Linked DNA regions of Hyalangium ruber. Each later gene encodes a partner of the first gene's protein in a complex. Links are inferred from orthologs where the notes say so. Each region holds a gene or a part of one and is shown on either strand. Other genes may lie near its edges. The genes, in order: carA and carB.

What was found.
Region 2: the proteins of carA (region 1) and carB are in contact, whole or in part, in a solved structure (PDB 1KEE), measured with the Escherichia coli proteins. The link is inferred for Hyalangium ruber from one-to-one orthologs.

Annotation. Positions count from the first base shown.
Region 1 is NZ_JAXIVS010000015.1:209,223-217,959, forward strand. The notes cover bases 1,899-4,898. They hold carA (glutamine-hydrolyzing carbamoyl-phosphate synthase small subunit), read right to left. Parts: upstream 3,957-4,898; coding sequence 2,841-3,956; downstream 1,899-2,840. Other genes in these bases: pyk (pyruvate kinase), read left to right, coding at 1,899-2,154; SYV04_RS34905 (DUF7986 domain-containing protein), read right to left, coding at 2,158-2,826; SYV04_RS34915 (dihydroorotase), read right to left, coding at 3,953-4,898. Also shown: SYV04_RS34895 (bifunctional nuclease family protein), read left to right, coding at 1-554; more of pyk, read left to right, coding at 754-1,898; more of SYV04_RS34915, read right to left, coding at 4,899-5,257; SYV04_RS34920 (aspartate carbamoyltransferase catalytic subunit), read right to left, coding at 5,254-6,144; lepB (signal peptidase I), read right to left, coding at 6,202-7,443; lepA (translation elongation factor 4), read right to left, coding at 7,444-8,737. UniProt on the Escherichia coli protein: Small subunit of the glutamine-dependent carbamoyl phosphate synthetase (CPSase).
Region 2 is NZ_JAXIVS010000025.1:54,425-63,912, forward strand. The notes cover bases 4,767-8,517. They hold carB (carbamoyl-phosphate synthase large subunit), read right to left. Parts: upstream 8,207-8,517; coding sequence 4,967-8,206; downstream 4,767-4,966. Other genes in these bases: SYV04_RS41595 (hypothetical protein), read left to right, coding at 4,767-4,957; SYV04_RS41605 (hypothetical protein), read left to right, coding at 8,338-8,517. In the rest of the region: SYV04_RS41580 (M28 family metallopeptidase), read right to left, coding at 1-1,478; SYV04_RS41585 (ammonium transporter), read right to left, coding at 1,757-3,145; SYV04_RS41590 (YbaY family lipoprotein), read left to right, coding at 3,405-3,893; more of SYV04_RS41595, read left to right, coding at 3,980-4,766; more of SYV04_RS41605, read left to right, coding at 8,518-9,111; SYV04_RS41610 (pyridoxal phosphate-dependent aminotransferase), read right to left, coding at 9,119-9,488. UniProt on the Escherichia coli protein: Large subunit of the glutamine-dependent carbamoyl phosphate synthetase (CPSase).

The DNA.
Region 1 (8,737 bases):
GCCTCACTGAAGCCGGCGGGGATCCGGCCGCGTGCAAGGAGCTCATCGAGCTCGTGGTGCGGGACGTGGTTCCCCTGATCGAGGCGCAGACCCACGCCGTGGTGCTGACCACCCAGGATGGCGAGGTGGTGCTCCCCATCTTCGTGGACGAGTCCGCGGCCGTGGCCATCGCCTTCCGGCTGGCCCACATGGATCCGCCCCAGCCCCTGGCTCAGGACCTGCTGGACGATGTGGTGTCCAAGCTCGGGGCCGAGGTGACGGAGGTGCGCATCGACGATCTGCGCGGCGACATCTACACCGGCCGCGTCTTCCTCCAGCAGGGAAAGAAGCGCCTGGAGCTGAGCGCCCGCCCGGCCGACTCCATCGCCATGGCGCTGGACGGGGAGGCCCGCATCCGCGTCACGCGCAAGGTGCTGGCGATGGCCGGTATCAGCCGCTCGGACATCGACTCGCTGCACGAGGGCCCCGCCGTGGGCGGCAGCGGCCCGAGCGGCATGGAGCAGGAGGCGGTGCCGACCGTGCCGCCACACAAGGCCAAGGAGATCAGCCTGTAGGCCCGCCCCACGCGCGCCTCAGACACGAAAGCCCGGCCCCCCCTCCCAGGGACGCCGGGCTTTCACTTTCTACGGGGACGACGGCCGAGATCTTAGGGCCGCGATCGCCAAACGCAAATCGGCGGGCGCGAGGCTCACCTTCGCTTTGGCGCGGTGAAGCTGTCAAGAGCACCCAGGCTCGGCCTAGGATGCGACGCTCATGCGCAAGGCGAAAATCATCTGCACGTTGGGACCGGCCTCGGACACGCCAGAGGTCATCGAAGGGCTCATCCGCGCCGGTATGAACGTGGCGCGCCTCAACTTCTCGCACGGGACGCAGGAGGATCACCGTCGGCGGGTGAACACCATCCGCAAGGTGTCGCGCAAGCTCGGCATTCCGGTGGCCATTCTGCAGGACGTGCAGGGGCCCAAGATCCGGCTCGGTCGGTTCGAGGGTGGGCAGATCACCGTGAAGCCGGGGCAGACGGTGACGGTGACGACGCGCAGCGTGCTCGGCGCGGGCACGATCATCCCCACCCCGGTCCGCTCCCTGCCGAAGGACGTGACGCGCGGGGATGTCATCCTGATGGACGACGGGCGGGTGCGCCTGCGCGTGCTGCGGGTGGCGGGCCGGGATGTCTCCGCGAAGGTGGAGATCGGCGGGGTGCTCAAGGACCACAAGGGGCTGAACCTGCCAGGCGCGGCCATCTCGGTGCCGACGATTACCGAGAAGGACGCGGAGGACCTGGCGTTCGGCCAGGAGCTGGGCGTGGACTACGTGGCGCTCTCGTTCGTGCGCTCGGCGGATGACATCAAGCAGGCGCGCGCGCACGTGGCGAAGCTGAAGACGCCCCTCATCGCGAAGATCGAGAAGCCCCAGGCGGTGGACAACCTGGAGGCCATCGCGGCGGTGGCCGACGGGGTGATGATCGCCCGCGGAGACCTGGGCGTGGAGATGCCGCTGGAGCAGCTGCCCGGCATCCAGAAGCGCGCGGTGGCCGAGGTGAACCGCATGGGCGGCCTCGTCATCGTGGCGACGGAGATGCTGGAGAGCATGGTGGGCAACGCCCGCCCCACCCGCGCCGAGGTATCCGACGTGGCGAACGCCATCCTGGACGGAGCGGACGCGGTCATGCTCTCGGGCGAGACGGCGGCGGGCAAGTACCCCATCGATGCGGCGGCGACCATGGCGCGCATCGTGGAGGAGACGGAGCGCGGAGGAGGCACCCGCCTGCACCCCTCGCTGGTCGAGCACACGAATGACCTGTCCACGGGCGTGGCGGCGGCGGCGGTGGCGGCGGCCGAGCAGCTCGGCATCGACACCATCATCACGTACACCGAGCGGGGCCACACGGCGCGGCTCATCTCCGAGTTCCGGCCCCGGGCGCAGATCATCGGGCTGACGCCGAACGCGGACACGGTGAACCGGATGGCGCTCTACTGGGGCGTGCGCGGGCTGCAGGTGGGCCGGCTTCAGTCCACGGACGCGATGCTGCGGCAGGTGCGCCGCCTGTGCCGGGAGCAAAGCCTGTGCAAGGTGGGCTCGCCGGTGGTGATCGTCGCCGGCGTGCCGCTCAACGAGCCGGGGAACACGAACATGATGTCCGTGCACCGCATCTGAGGCTCACAGCGTCTTCTGCGTGAAGTCGTACAGCTTCTCGACGGCGATCTGCCGGTAGCGCTCGACCTTGAGGGCTCGCAGGGCACACTCCCAGACGAGCTCCTTGGGAGGCGCGTCCGGCTGCTTCTTCTTGCGGCGCTTCACCTCGGCCTTGATGGACTTCACCGCCACCTTCGGGTGGTAGCAGAAGGCCGAGGAGAACAGCAGGTGCCCCCCGAAGGGGATGAGCCGCGCCTCGATGACGTCGCCAACCTCGAGGCCGGCGATGTTGCGGCGCTCGGTGACGTCGAAGTCCTTGCCGGAGAACAGCTCGCGCAGGCGGATGAGGCCCTTGGCCAGCTTGCGCACCTCGAACAGGCCGTGGACCGTCTCGGTGAAGCTGCGGAAGGCGTTGGCCTCCTCGGGCGCGGCCGTCTGCAGCCGCTGCTCGTACAGCTCGGCGGCCGGCGTCTTCCCCGTGAGCGGGGAGACCCGGTCATAGAGGTAGTAGTCCAGGAAGGACGCCATCCGGAGCTCGAAGATCTTGTCGTCCTCGAACACCTCGCCCGTGAGGCGGAAGTACTCCGCCTTGGCCTCCAGGAGATCCGCTTTGCGCGGCTCCTGGCTTCCGAAGGCGATGAGCTGGTCCAGGTAGGGCTGATACGACAGCGGCGAAGCGGAAGGAGCGTCCATGGAGCGCGGGGATCTTACTGCGCCATCAGCCGGGCGAAACGCTTGAAGAGGTAGCGCGCGTCGTGTGGGCCGGGGGAAGACTCGGGGTGGTACTGCACGCTGAAGGCCCGCGCGTCGGGAATCGACAACCCCTCGACAGTTCCGTCGTTGAGGTTGATGTGGGTGACGATCGCCCCTCCCTTTACACTGGCGTCATCCACGGCGAAGCCGTGGTTCTGCGCGGTGATCTCCACCTTCCCGGTAGTCAGATCCTTCACGGGTTGGTTGGCGCCACGGTGGCCGAACTTCATCTTGTATGTCCGGCCGCCCAGGGCGAGGGCGAGGATCTGGTGGCCCAGGCAGATACCGAACACAGGCACCTTGCCCAGCAGCGCGGCCACCGTCTTGTCAGCGCCCTTCACTGCGGCCGGGTCTCCGGGCCCGTTGGCCAGGAAGACGCCGTGGGGCTTGCGCGCGAGCACCTCTTCGGCGCGGGTGCTGGCGGGCACCACCGTCACCCGGCAGCCCTCATCCACCAGGAACTGCAGCATGGAGCGCTTGAGGCCGTAGTCGTAGGCCACCACGTCGAAGCGCAGCTCCGGAGCCGGGCGCGGCGCCCCGCTGAACACGTCCGGAGACGGCGTGGTGAAGGTGTACGGCTCCTTCGTGGAGACGCCCGTGGCCAGGTCCATGCCCTCCATGCCGGGGGCGTTCTTAGCGCGCTCCACGAGGGCGGCAGTCGAGTGGTTCTCGCTGGAGATGACACCCATCTGCGCGCCGTGCGTGCGCAGGTGGCGCACGAGGCGGCGGGTGTCCAGGCCCTGGATGCCGGCCACGCCGAAGCGCTTGAGGTAGGCATCCAGCGTCTCGTTGGCGCGCCAGTTGGAGTGCAGCTCCGTGCAGGAGCGCACCACCATGCCCACCGCGTGCGGCCGGACGGACTCCTGGTCCTCGGCGTTGGTCCCCACGTTGCCCATCTCCGGATAGGCCATGGTGACGATCTGCCCGACGTAGGAGGGGTCCGTGAGGATCTCCTGGTAGCCGAACATGGAGGTGTTGAAGACCACCTCGCCCACTGTCTCACCGACTGCGCCGAACGCACGGCCTTCGAAGAGGCTCCCATCCGCCAGCGCGAGCACTGCCCGCTTCATGACCGCGACTCCTTGATCTGACCGTCCTCGAAGACGAGGCGACCGCCCACCCAGGTCTGGGTGACGCGCCCCTTGAGCAGCCGGCCGTGGAAGGGGGTATTCCGACTCTTGGAGAAGAACCGCTCGGCATCCACGGCCCACTCCGCTTCGGGGTCTACGAGTACGACGTCCGCAGGCGCACCGGGCGCCAGGTGACCGCCCGGCAGGCCGAACGCTTTCGCCGGGCCCGCCGACAGCAACTCCACCGCGCGGCTCGGGCTCAGCACGCCCTCGTGGACCAGGGCCAGCGTCAAGCCGAGCGCCGTCTCCAGGCCCACCACGCCGTTGATGCCCTTCTCGAACTCCACCTGCTTGTCGAGCACCCCGTGCGGGGCGTGGTCCGTGGCGATGGCGTCGATCGTCCCGTCGGCCAGGGCCTCGCGCAGGGACTCCACGTCCCGACGCAGGCGCAGCGGTGGGTTCATCTTGGCGTGGGTGTCGTACTGGCCCACCGCCGTGTCATCGATGGTGAAGTGGTGCGGGGTGACCTCGGCGGTGACGCGCAGGCCCCGCTTCTTCGCCTCGCGCACCAGCCGCACGCTGCCCTCGCAGGACAGGTGGGCGATGTGCAGGCGGCCGCGCGTCTCCTCCAACAGGATGAGATCCCTCGCCACCATCGCGACCTCCGCCGACGGCGGAATGGGCAGCAGCCCCAGACGCGTGGCGGTGGGCCCCTCCGTCATCGCGCCCTTGCCGGAGAGCGTGAGGTCCTCCTCGTGGACCATGACGGGGATGTCGAAGAGCGTGGCGTACTGGAGCGCGCGCCGCATCAGCGCGGCGTTCATCACCGGACGGCCATCATCGGTGATGCACACGCAGCCGGCGGAGATCAGCTCGCCCATCTCCGCCAGCTCCTCGCCCTTGAGGCCCTTGGTGATGGCGCCCGCCGGGTAGACGCGGCAGAGGTTGGCGGCCCGGGCGCGCGAGAGCACCAGCTCCGTCACCAGCGCGCTGTCGTTCACCAGCTTGGTGTTGGGCATGGCCACCACCCCGGTGAAGCCCCCCGCCACCGCAGAGCGGCTGCCGGTGAGGATGGTCTCCTTGCCCTCCTCGCCCGGCTCGCGCAGGTGGACGTGCAGGTCGATGAAGCCGGGCAGCACCCAGCGCCCCCGGGCGTCCACCACCTGGGCGCCCTGCACCGTCAGCGGCGCCTCGGACACCTGGGCCACCTGCCCGTCCCGAACGAGCACGTCGCGCACGCCGTCGACGCCATGGCGCGGATCGATGAGCCGCCCGCGGCTGAAGAGGACCGGAGCGCTCACGTACACACCTCCAGGATGGCGCGGCGCACGGCGACCCCGTTGGCCACCTGCTCGAGGATGACGCTGCGGGCCCCATCCGCCACCGCGGGCGCCAGCTCCACGCCGCGATTGATGGGCCCCGGGTGCATGACGAGCGCTCCTGCCTTCATCCGCTCGGCGCGGGCCGGGGTGAGGCCGAAGAGGCGGGAGAACTCGCGCGTGGAGGGGAAGAAGGACTCCGTCTGCCGCTCCAACTGGAGCCGCAGGCACATCACCGCGTCCGCCTCGGGCAGCGCCGCGTCCAGCTTCGTCGTCACCTCGGCGCCCATCTCCTCCAGGCCCACCGGCAGCAGCGTGGGCGGGCCACACATCACCACGCGCGCGCCCAGCGCCTTGAGGCACAGGAGGTTCGAGCGCGCCACGCGGCTGTGGAGGATGTCGCCGATGATGAGCACCGTGCGGCCCTCGAGCTTCCCCCAGTGGCGACGGAGGGTGAAGGCATCCAGCAGGGCCTGCGAGGGGTGCTCGTGGGTACCATCACCGGCGTTGATGACGGCGCAGCGCACGTGCTGGGCCACCAGGTGCGGTGCGCCCGAAGAGCGATGGCGGATGACGATGGCGGCCGGTCCCGTGGCCTCGATGTTGCGCGCGGTGTCCAGCAGCGTCTCGCCCTTGGAGACCGAGGAGCCCTGGGCGGTCCAGTTGAGCACCTCGGCGCCCAGCGTCTTGGCGGCCATCTCGAAGGAGGTGCGCGTCCGGGTGGAGTCCTCGAAGAAGAGGTTGGCCACCACCTTCCCCTGAAGGACAGGGGATCGCGCCGAGCCACCGGGCAGGTGCGCCTCGGCGCGATCGAGAAGTGTCTCGAGTTCCTCGCGCCGCCAGCCTTCGATTCCGAGCAGGTGTCGCATAGACCAGGGCCGCGCCCTAGCAGCGCCCATGCGGTGCGTCAAGCATCCCCGAGACCCTCACCGAACGGGCTCGAAGAAGCGGTCCAGGCGCAGGCCCGTTCCGCCAAAGAAGCTGTTGAACAGGCCGCCGTAACCGAAGGACACCCACACCACCATGGCCTTGCCCTTGATGTGGCCATAGGGGACGTAGGCGGGTTCGTGGCCGTAGCCGACGAAGCCCACGCGGCTGTCCGAGCTGTTGTCCCGGTTGTCGCCCATCACGAAGACGTGGCCCTCGGGGACGTTGAAGGGCCCCTCGTTGCGCGGCGTCATGGGGCGCGGATCCTGGAGCACCGCGTGGACGACGCCGTCCAGGTTCTCCCGGTAGTAGACCTCCTCGTCGTCGTACCACTGCCCGCTGTCCTGGTGCTGGTTGCGGACGATGAACTCCCGGGAGACGAGGGTGCGCTCCTGCGCCACGCCGTTGACGTAGACCACCTCGTTGCGCAGCTCCACGCGGTCCCCGGGCAGGCCCACCACGCGCTTGATGAAGTCCTTGTCCGTCTCGACGGGGTTGTTGAAGACGATGACGTCTCCGCGCGCCGGCGGCCGGACGATCTGGAACGGCACCTTGTTGATGAACGGGATGCGCACCCCGTAGATGAACTTGTTGACGAAGACCTGATCGCCAATCTCCAGCGTGGGCAGCATGGAGCCGGAGGGGATGCGGTACGGCTCGATGAAGATGGTGCGGAAGATGAAGGCGATGAGCAGCGCCTTGGCGAAGCCGGACACCGTCTCCCAGGAGGACTGCTTGCGGAAGGCGCCGAACATCTCCTCGTGGAGCTTGTCGAGCGCCTTGACCTCTTTCTCCAATACGGGCACGTCGCTCGCCAGCGAGGCATCCTCCACACGCACGGCCTGCTCGGCGATGCGCTCGGCGGCGTTGGCCTGCAGCTTGCCGGGGAACTGCTGGAAGACGCGCTCGGCCTCGTGGACGAGCTCGCGCGCCTCGCCGCGCAGCCGGCGCAGGGTGCGCTCTTTCGGCGAGACGAAGCGCCAGGCGATGAGCCCCACCCAGGCGAAGAACATCGCCGCGCCGAAGTACTGCATCGCCGGCTTGGCCCAGGAAGCCGCCGCCGGGAAGCTCTCGATGATGAACAGGTACGGCAGGAGAACGATGCCCACCAGCAGCAACGGGGTCCAGAGGCTGGTGAGGAGCTGCTGCCACATGAGCAGGCGCCGCGCCCGGAGCTGCTCCGGCTTGCGGCGCGAGGCCATGGCCTCTTCCAGCTTCACGGGCGTGGTCGCGGCGGTCATCTACTCCTCCGTCTTCAGCACCGCGAGGAAGGCCTCCTGGGGAATCTCCACCGTGCCCACCTGCTTCATGCGCTTCTTGCCCTCCTTCTGCTTCTCGAGCAGCTTGCGCTTGCGGCTGATGTCACCACCGTAGCACTTGGCGAGCACGTTCTTGCGCATGGCGGAGATCGTCTCGCGGGAGATGATCTTCGCGCCGATGGCCGCCTGGATGGCCACCTCGTACATCTGCTTGGGAATGACTTCCTTGAGCTTCTGGCACACCTCGCGGCCGCGCAGGTAGGCGCGCTCGCGGTGGACGATGACGCTCAGGGCATCCACCGGCTCCCCGTTGATGAGGATGTCCAGCCGGGCCAGGTCCGCTTCCACGTAGCCGGCGAGCTCGTAGTCGAGGCTGGCGTAGCCGCGCGAGACGCTCTTGAGTTTGTCGAAGAAGTCGAACACCACCTCGGCCAGCGGCATCTCGTACGTCACCTGCACGCGCTGGCCGGACGAGCCCAGGTACTTCATGTCCTTCTGTACCCCGCGCCGGTCCTGGCACAGCTTGAGGATGGCGCCCAGGTGATCGTTGGGCACGTGGATGTGACAGGTGAGGATGGGCTCCTCGAACTTCTCGATGTTCTGCACCGGCGGCAGCTTGGCCGGGTTGTCGATGAGCAGCGTCTCACCCTTGCTGGTGGTGATGCGGTAGACCACCGAGGGCGCCGTGGTGATGAGGTTGAGGTTGTACTCGCGCTCCAGGCGCTCCTGGACGATCTCCATGTGGAGCAGGCCCAGGTAGCCGCAGCGGAACCCGAAGCCGAGCGCCGTGGAGGACTCGGGCTCGTAGGTGAAGGCCGAGTCGTTGAGCTTGAGCTTGGCCAGCGCGTCGCGCAGGCCCTCGTACTCCGCGGAGTCCACCGGGAAGATGCCGCTGAACACCATGGGCTTCACTTCCTTGAAGCCCGGGAAGGGAGCGTCCGTGGAGCGCGCCTCTTCGGTGACGGTGTCACCCACCTTGGCGTCCTGCAGCTCCTTGACGTTGGCCACCAGCACGCCCACTTCGCCCGCCATGAGCTGGGGCACCGGCCGGGAGAAGGGGCTGAACACGCCCAGCTCCTGCACCTCGAAGACCTTGTTGTTGCTCCAGAGCTTGATCTTCTGCTTGAGCTTGAGCGTGCCCTCCAGCACGCGCACCAGCGTCACCACGCCGCGGTAGTTGTCGTACCAGCTGTCGAAGATGAGGGCCTTGAGCGGCGCGCTCGGCTCGCCCCGCGGAGGCGGCACCTTCTGGACCACCGCCTCGAGGATGTCCTCG
Region 2 (9,488 bases), on another replicon or contig:
AGGAGCGCGCCGGGCAGGAAGGCGACCCACGCCAGCACAGCGCGCCAGCGTGGCCACTGGCACGCGGCGGCGAGCCCCAACGCTCCGGGCAGCAGCCACCAGCACGCGAGGTAGGCGACGACCGCGCCCAGCGCCACCAACAGCCCTTGGAGCAGCGCCCACACCAGCAGCCCTCCGGCCCAGAGGGTCAGGGCCTGCGCCGCACCGGGGACTCCGCGCCGCTCGGCACGCCGCACCCACGCGGAGGCCACCGCCAGCGGGCCCACGAGGGCGAGCGTCCCGAAGCCGAGCCAGGCCAGGGATGGCGTCGCATACCAGCCGTGGGGGCGCTTGAACAGGTACGCCTCCAGCAGCGCGAGCGCCACCGGCAGGCACAGCCCCGCGAGGAGCCCTGCCAGGGTGACAGCCGCACCCCACCCCACTGCCTTCGGGGAGACTCCGCCGCGGCGCCACGCGACGAGCAGCGCTCCCAGCACGCCCAGCGTGGAGAGCCCCGCCAACGCGAGCGCGGTGCGCGCGGAGTAGACGAACATCACCCCGCCCAGCAGATCGTAATAGATGGAGGTCTCCGCCTGGGCGCTCGGAGGCGGCGGCTGCTCCGCCAGCGCGCGCGCGAGCGCCAGGGTGTTGCTCCCCACGTGCTGGAGGCTGCCGGGCGTCACCCGCTCGGGCGTGTCCAGCGGGGTGTGGTAGGCGTAGCCGTCCTCGATGAAGGCCGAGTCCAGGACCCGCAGCCCGCGGTCGCGGTAGACGCGGAAGTCGGTATCGGACGGGACGAGCTGCGCGCGAAATAGATCCTCCCCCACCACGGAGCCGAAGGGATGGGGCACGCTGCTCGCGTAGGTCTTCAGCAGCCCGGCGGCATCGGGCGTGGCGCGAAAGAGGAGCGACTTGCCACCTGGCCCCGCAGCATCGAGGTTGATCACCGCCTGGACCTCGCGGGCCCAGGGGTGCTGCAAGAAGGCGTCGGCGCCGACCAGCCCGTACTCCTCGCCTCCATTGAGGTTGAAGAGGATGTCATGGCGCGGCTGGGGCCCCGCGGCGAGCGCTCGGGCCACCTCCACCGCGGCGGCCACGGCCACGGCGTTGTCTCCAGCGCCGGGCGCATCCGCGTGGCTGTCGTAGTGGGCGGAGATCAGCACCGCCGCGCCGGGCTCACGGCCGGGCAGCCTCGCGAGGATGTTGCGCACCCGGTAGGCCACCGCCCGGTCCGGCCCCACGAGGGCGCCTTGCGCGTCCTGGACCTGCACCTCCAGACCGGGGATCTCCCGCAGGCGCTGCGCCAGGTACTCCGCCGACTGGGCGTCGCGGGAGCTGCCCTGGGGACGGGAGCCGATGTCCGCCGCCAGGTGGCGCAGGAGCGGCGCCGCGCGTGCCTCGGAGAAGACGGTGGGTGGGGCGTCGGCGGGAACGGGTGACGGCGGCTGGCGCGACCAGGTGACCAGCGCGTACACCCCCACGAGGGTGACCACAGCCACGACCCAACGCCTGACGTCCGTCTCCTGGAAAGATGCATGCACCGTCACGGTGCGCGCATCAAAGCCTCAGTCAGGGTGCCCCGCCATGTCTCGCCCGAGACTTCCAGCAAGGCTGGAATCCGCCCCTTTATCTGACTCCTAACCGGTTAGAACGGGTGACGACTCCTAACCGGTTAGGACTGGTGACGACTTCTAACCGGTTAGAACTGGTGACGACTTCTAACCGGTTAGAACTGGTGACGACTTCTAACCGGTTAGGACTGGCCATCGGGGAGGCCTCAGGCCGGCACCGGGAGCGATCCCTCAGGACGGGCGGGCTCGGAGGAAGTAGCCACCGAAGCCGCGGCCGGAGGCGGCGCGGACAACACAGCCGTCTCCCCCACCGTCTCGTCATGCTGGCTGCGGTCGAGCCCCTCCTCCTCGTGCTTGGCGGTGACACGCAGCGGGACGATGCGATCCACCAGCTTGTAGAGCAGGTAGGAGCCGATGAACGAGAAGGCGGAGACGACGACCAGCGCCAGCATGTGCATGAGGAAGGTGCGCGTCTCGCCGTAGAGGAGGCCCACGTCCTTGGCCAGCACGCCGGTGAGCACCATGCCCACCACGCCGCCCAGGCCGTGGCAGGGGAAGACATCCAGCGTGTCATCCACCGCGGTGCGGCTCTTGAAGTGCGCGGCCGCGTTGCTGACGAAGCTGGCCACCAGGCCCACCATGATGCTCTGGCCCACGGTGATGAAGCCGGCCGCGGGAGTCACCGCCACCAGGCCCACCACCGCGCCCACGCAAGCGCCCAGGGCACCCGGCTTGCGGCCGCGCAGCCAGTCGAAGGCGATCCACCCCAGCATGGCGGCGGCCGAGGCGGTGTTGGTAGTGGCGAAGGCGAGCGTGGCCGTGGACGAGGCGCTGAGCGCCGAGCCCGCGTTGAACCCGAACCAGCCAAACCACAGCATGCCCGTGCCCAGCATCACGAACGGCAGGTTGGCCGGGGTGTGGCTGAGATTCTCGCGGTGGACCTGCCGCCGCCCCAGCACCAGCGCGCCGGCCAGCGCCGCGAAGCCCGCGGACATATGCACCACCGTGCCGCCCGCGAAGTCCAGCACGCCCCACTGGCGCAGGAAGCCCTCCGGGTGCCACGTCCAGTGCGCCAGCGGCGCGTAGATGACGAGGCTGAAGAGCACCATGAAGACGACGTACGCCTTGAAGCGCACGCGCTCGGCGAACGCGCCGGTGATGAGCGCCGGGGTGATGATGGCGAACTTGAGCTGGAACAGCGCGAAGAGCAGCAGCGGGATGGTGGGCGCCAGATCCGGGTGCGTCTCGCCGCCCACGCCGCTGAACATGAAGAAGGTGCGCGGATCGCCGATGAGCCCGTGGAAGCTGTCACCGAAGCTGAGGCTGAAGCCCACCACCACCCAGAGCAGGCTGATGACCGCCATGGCCATGAAGCTCTGCAGCAGCGTGGAGACCACGTTCTTCAGCCGCACCATGCCGCCGTAGAAGAACGACAGGCCCGGCGTCATCAGCAGCACCAGCGCCGTCGCGGTGAGGATCCACGCCGTGTCCGCCGTGTTGATGGGCCCGCCCTGTTTCGCCTGGGCCTGAGGCGTCACCAGCATGCCCAACACACCTACACCTACCAGGACTGCCATCGCCGCCCACTTCTTCATGCTGCCCGCCTCCTGCGGAAGAGCCGACGCGGTGCATTATGGGAGCGCTATAGCCTTATTTCAAGTGCTGATAATACTAAACCCCACCAAACAAGGACAAAAACAAAGCACTTAATCCAAGGGCGCTGAGATTTGCCCCGACCGAGAACACCCGCCCCTCCAGCAGGCAGGCTGAGCTAAGGAGCGAACGGCGGGAGCGGCGACGCTCCCGTTTTTCTTTGCGGGGACCGGTTCCCCGCTCTCCTTCAGGAGCCCTGTCATGACTCGCCGAATCACCGCGCTCGCGGGATGCCTCGCCGCGCTCACCCTGTCCGCCTGCGCCTCTACGCCCCCCACCCCCGAAACCCAGACCCCCGAGACCCAGGCCCCCGAGATGAAGACCCCCGACACCACCCCCACGGAGCGCCCTACCCCTCCCGCCAGCACCCAGGTGACCGGGACGGTGCGGTACCGCGAGCGCATCGCCCTCTCCCCGGAGGCCGTCGTCCAGGTGGAGGTGGTGGAGGTCTCCGCCGAGGGCCGCCCTGGGGACGTGGTCGGCACACAGACCCTGCGCTCCCCGGGCCAGGTCCCCATCCCCTTCTCCGTGGACGTGCCCTCCGAGCGCATCCGCGCCGACGCCACCTACCTCGTCCGGGCGCGCATCACCGACGGCGCGCGGACCTTCTCCACGCCCGAGCCCATCACCGTGCTCACCCAGGGCGGCCGGACCACGGACGTAGAGGTCCTCTTGCGCAGCGGAAACTGACGTAACTCCATCCTCCTACCCCGTCTCCCGAAGGGGAAAGTCAGACCCATGCACTAGTTATTCACGTGTCTGAGCGGGAGGCATCCATGCAGGGAGAGATGTTTCGCAGTGAGTCGCTGGTGCCAACAACGCGCCGCGCGTACCTCACGGCCGATCTGTTGAAGGAGGAGCGGGAGCAGCGCCAGCTCCTCGGCCAGTACGTGAAGCAGTGCATGGTGGAGGGCACCGACTACGGCCGCATCCCCGGCATGGACAAGCCGACGCTGCTCAAGCCCGGCGCCGAGAAGCTGATCGACTTGTTCCGCTGCACCCCCGAGTTCACCCTGGTGCCGGACTTCAGCCGGGAGGACTTCGAGGGGGGCTTCTTCAAGTACACCTTCCGCTGCCGCATCCTCAGCCGGGACACGGGCGCGGTGATGGCGGAGGGCTACGGCTCGGCCAACAGCCGCGAGAGCCGGTTCCGCTGGCGCACGGCCAACCGCACCTGCCCCACCTGCGGCAAGGCGGCCATCATCCAGGGCAAGGCCGAGTACGGCGGCGGCTGGGTGTGCTTCAAGAAGCGGGGCGGCTGCGGCGAGAAGTACGTCGAGTCGGACGAGCGCATCACTGTGCAGCCGGTGGGCCGCGTGGAGAACGAGAACATCGCCGACGTGGACAACACCATCCTGAAGATGGCCAAGAAGCGGGCCCAGGTGGATGGGGCCATCGCCCTGGCGCGCTGCTCGGACATGTTCACCCAGGACGTGGAGGACATGCCGGCGGCGGAGCTCTCCGCGGTCGCCCCTCCCGTCACGGGCGCGGTCTCGGCGCCGGGGCCCACGGTGGAGGCCTCTCCCCGAATCTCCGCGGTGGCCTTCGGCCCCTACAAGGGCAAGGCCATCTCCGAGATGAGCGACGAGGAGCTGAGCGCCTCCATCGATCTGGCCCACTCGAAGCTGCAGGAGCAGCCCAAAGCCAAGTGGGCCAAGGCGATGCGCGAGAACCTGGCGGCGCTCGAGTCCGAGGTGGAGCTGCGATGCCGTGCGCCCCACGCGGACGGGGCGCACACCGGCCTGCCGCAGTAACCCCGGGCACTACCCGGGGCGCACGGTGGTCTTCAGGTACTCCTGGAGCGGCTTGACGCTCAGCTCCGTGCGCCGCAGGGACTCCAGCGCGCCCACCGCCATCCGCGCCGCCTGCACCGTCGTGTAGTACGGCACGCCGTGCATCAGCGCCTCGCGGCGGATGGTGAAGCTGTCGGCGATCTCCTGCTTGCCGAACGTGGTGTTGATGAGCAGCACGATCGCCCCATCGACGATCTTGTCGACGATGTTCGGCCGGCCCTCCTTCACCTTCTGCACGAGCTGCGCCTGGATGCCCTTGGTGGCCAGGTACGCGTGCGTGCCGGCCGTGGCCACCAGCTCGTGCCCCATGGCCCGCAGGCGCTTGGCCAGGTCCACCACCGCAGGCTTGTCATCGTCCTTCACGGAGATGAACACCTTGCCGGCGCGCGGCAGCTTCACGCCAGCGGCGAGCTGGCTCTTGGCGAAGGCCGAGGCGTAGTCGTCCGCCAGCCCCATCACCTCGCCCGTGGACTTCATCTCCGGCCCGAGGATGACGTCCACCCCGGCGAAGCGCGCGAAGGGGAACACCGACTCCTTGACGGCCACGTGGGAGAACTCGACCTCCTGCGTGTGGCCCAGCTCCTCGAGCGTCTTGCCCACCATGCAGAGGGCGGCGATCTTCGCCAGCGACACGCCGGTCGCCTTGGAGATGAAGGGCACGGTGCGGCTGGCGCGGGGGTTCACCTCCAGGATGTAGATGATTTTCCCCTGGATGGCGAACTGCACGTTCATCAGGCCTACCACCTTCAGCTCGCGCGCCAGGGCGATGGCCTGATCCTTCATGCGCTCCACGAGGTCCGGCGAGAGCGAGTGCGGAGGCAGCGTCGCCGCCGCGTCTCCGGAATGCACCCCGGCCTCCTGGATGTGCTCCAGCACCCCGCCCACCAGCACCGCGCCCGTCTTGTCCGCCACGAGGTCCAGATCCACCTCGATGGCGTCCTTGAGGAAGCGGTCAATGAGCACCGGGTGCTCCGGAGAGGCGCTCACCGCCTCGCGCATGTAGCGCTCCAGGCTGGACGCGTCGTACACCGTCTCCATGGCCCGACCGCCCAGCACGTAGCTGGGCCGCACCATCACCGGGTAGCCAATGCGCTCGGCGATCTTGAACGCCTCGGCGTGGCTGCGCGCCACCCCGTTCTCCGGCTGCGTCAGCTTCAACTTCTCGATCAACGTGGCGAAACGCTCACGGTCCTCGGCGCGGTCGATGGCGTCCGGCGTGGTGCCAAGAATGGCCAGGCCGGCCTTCTCCAGCGGCACGCTGAGCTTGAGGGGCGTCTGCCCGCCGAACTGTACGATGGCGCCCACGGGCTTCTCTCGCTGGGCCACCTCGAGCACGTCCTCGATGGTGAGCGGCTCGAAGTACAACCGGTCCGAGGTGTCGTAGTCGGTGGACACCGTCTCCGGGTTGCAGTTGACCATCACCGTCTCGAAGCCCGCCTCGCGCAGCGCGAACGCCGCATGCACGCAGCAGTAGTCGAACTCCACGCCCTGGCCGATGCGGATGGGCCCGCTGCCCAGGATCAGCACCTTCTGGCGATCGGAGGGAGGCGCCTCGTCCTCCTCCTCATAGGTGGAGTACAGGTAGGGGGTGAACGCCTCGAACTCCGCGGCGCACGTGTCCACCCGCTTGTACACGGGCCGGATGCCCCGAGCGTGCCGGTGCGCGCGCACCTCGGACTCCGGGTAGCCCAACAGCAGCCCCAGGTAGCGATCCGAGAAGCCGTTCGACTTGGCGTCGCGCAGCACCTCGTCCGGGATCTGATCCAGCCGGCCGTACTCCTGCAGCGCATGCCCCTGGCGCACCAGCGCTTCGATCTTCCGGAGGAACCACGGATCGATCGCCGACACCTCGTGGACCTGCTCCACCGTGAGGCCCTCGCGGAAGGCCTGGGCCACGTACCAGGGGCGCTCGGGCCGGGGGATGCGCAGGGCCTCGCGCAGCACCTTCTCCCGCTCCTCCTTCTCCGTGGGCAGCTCGGGCACCTCCAGCGCCAGGCGGCTGGCCTCCATGGAGCGCAGGGCCTTCAGGTACGCCTCGGAGAAGGTGCGGCCAATGGCCATCACCTCGCCCACCGAGCGCATGCTGGTGGTCAGCGTGCGGTCGGCGCGGGGGAACTTCTCGAAGTTGAAGCGGGGAATCTTCACCACCACGTAGTCGATGGTGGGCTCGAACGAGGCCGGCGTGTCGCGGGTGATGTCGTTGCGCAGCTCGTCCAGCGTGTAGCCCAGGGCCAGCTTCGCGGCGATCTTCGCGATGGGGTAGCCCGTGGCCTTCGAGGCCAGCGCGCTGGAGCGGGACACGCGCGGGTTCATCTCGATGACGACCATGCGCCCATCGCGCGGATGGATGCCGAACTGGATGTTGGAGCCGCCCGTGTCGACGCCAATCTCGCGGATGATGGCCAGCGACGCCTCGCGCATGCGCTGGTACTCGCGGTCCGTGAGCGTCTGCGCGGGGGCCACGGTGATGGAGTCACCAGTGTGTACGCCCATCGGATCCAGGTTCTCGATGGAGCAGACGATGATGACGTTGTCCGCCGAGTCGCGGACCACCTCCAGCTCATACTCCTTCCAGCCGAGCACGCTCTCCTCGACGAGGATGGTGGAGGTGGGGCTGGCCTTGAGGCCCGAGCGGCAGATCGTCTCGAACTCCTCGCGGTTGTAGGCAATGCCGCCGCCAGTGCCGCCCAGGGTGAACGAGGGCCGGATGATGGCCGGGAAGCCGATCTCCTCGATGAGCGCGATCGCCTCCTCGATCGTCTTGGCGTAGCCGCTCTTGGGCAGCGCCACGCCGATCTTCTGCATGGCCGCCTTGAAGAGCTGGCGGTCCTCGGCCTTGTTGATGGCCTCCAGCGAGGCACCGATCAGCCGCACGCCGTACTTCTGGAGGATGCCCTGCTCGGCCAGCGCCTTGGCGAGGTTGAGCGCCGTCTGTCCGCCCATGGTGGGCAGGAGCGAGTCGGGGCGCTCGGCGGCGAGGATCTTCTCGGCGGCCTCGACGGTGATGGGCTCGATGTAGGTGCGGTTGGCGAACTCGGGGTCCGTCATCACCGTGGCGGGGTTGCTGTTGAGCAGCACCACCTCCACCCCCTCGTCCCGGAGCGCCTTGATGGCCTGCGTACCCGAGTAGTCGAACTCCACGGCCTGGCCGATGACGATCGGACCCGAACCAATCACGAGGACCTTACGGATATCGTTTCGCTTGGGCATCGGGCGCCCCCATAGCAACCCGCGCCCGCACATGCACGTGGCGATTGAACGAGGTGGGTCGCCTGCTCCGGGAGGAACCCAGGCCATCGGCTCGGCGCTCTGCTAAAACGCGAACGCTCCCTGGAGGTTCCATGCGCCGCTGGTCCCTGGCCCTGCTCGTCACCCTTGCCGCTCCCGCCTTTGCCCAGGCTCCCACGCCTGCCGCCGAGCCCGCGCAGACCCCGCCCGCCGCGCCAGCGCCCGAGCCCCAGGCTGCCCCTCCGGCGCCGACGCCCACTCCGGAGCCCAAGGCGGCCGCCCCCGCCCCCACCCCCGAGCCCAAGGCAGCGGCCCATGCCCCTACCCCAGAGCCCAAGGCCACGCCGCCCGCGCCAGCAGCTCCGGCTCCGGCGGCCAAGGCCACCCCGACGCCCGCTCCCGCTCCCGCAGCGGCGGCGCCCGCTCCAGCGGCCAAGGCAGCCCCCGTGCCGGCGCCCGTGGCCGCCGAGGAGGACGACTCGAAGCTCAACGCCGAGGAGTACCTGCGCAAGCTGGTGCGCCGGGAAGCCCGCTACATCTTCGAGAACCTGCTGGCGGGGGACGCGCGGGGCGCCTCGAACGAGCTGATCTACCCCTTCCAGCTCGAGGACAAGAAGTTCAACACCCCCGACGAGCTGGTGGCCGCCTGGGTGAAGGAGCTCCGGCAGAAGCGCACGGACCTCATCACCCTCTACGACATCGAGGTCCTCTCCCTGGCGGAGATGGAGAAGAAGTACGGCAAGTCCCCGGCGCGGCTGGGGCTCGGCAACCTGAAGGATCCCAACATCTACGCCGCGGTGGGCAACCTCTCTGGGAAGGCGGCGGTGCTGCTCTTCCGCGCCCCCCAGGGGACCACCCAGCCGCAGGCCTTCGCCTACACGGACTGAGGCGACGTCAGCTCAGCGCGGCGATGAGCTCGCCGATCCGCGCCAGGCCCTTCTGAATCACCTCGCGCGAGGTGACGAAGCTCATGCGCAGGTAGCCCTCGGCGCCGAACGGCGCGCCGGGCATGACGGCCACCCGGAAATCCTCCAGGAGGATGTCCGAGAGCCGCTGGGAGCTGCCCACCTTCTGGCCCTTGTAGGAGCGCTCCAGCAGGGCCTTCACGTTGGGGAACACGTAGAAGGCCCCGTCCGGGTAGCGGCAGCTCACGCCCTGCAGCGCGTTCAGCCCCGAGACGATCAGCTCCCGGCGCGCGCGGTACTCCGTCACCATGGTGGTGATGGTGTCGGTGGGGCCCTTGAGCGCCGCCACCGCCCCCTTC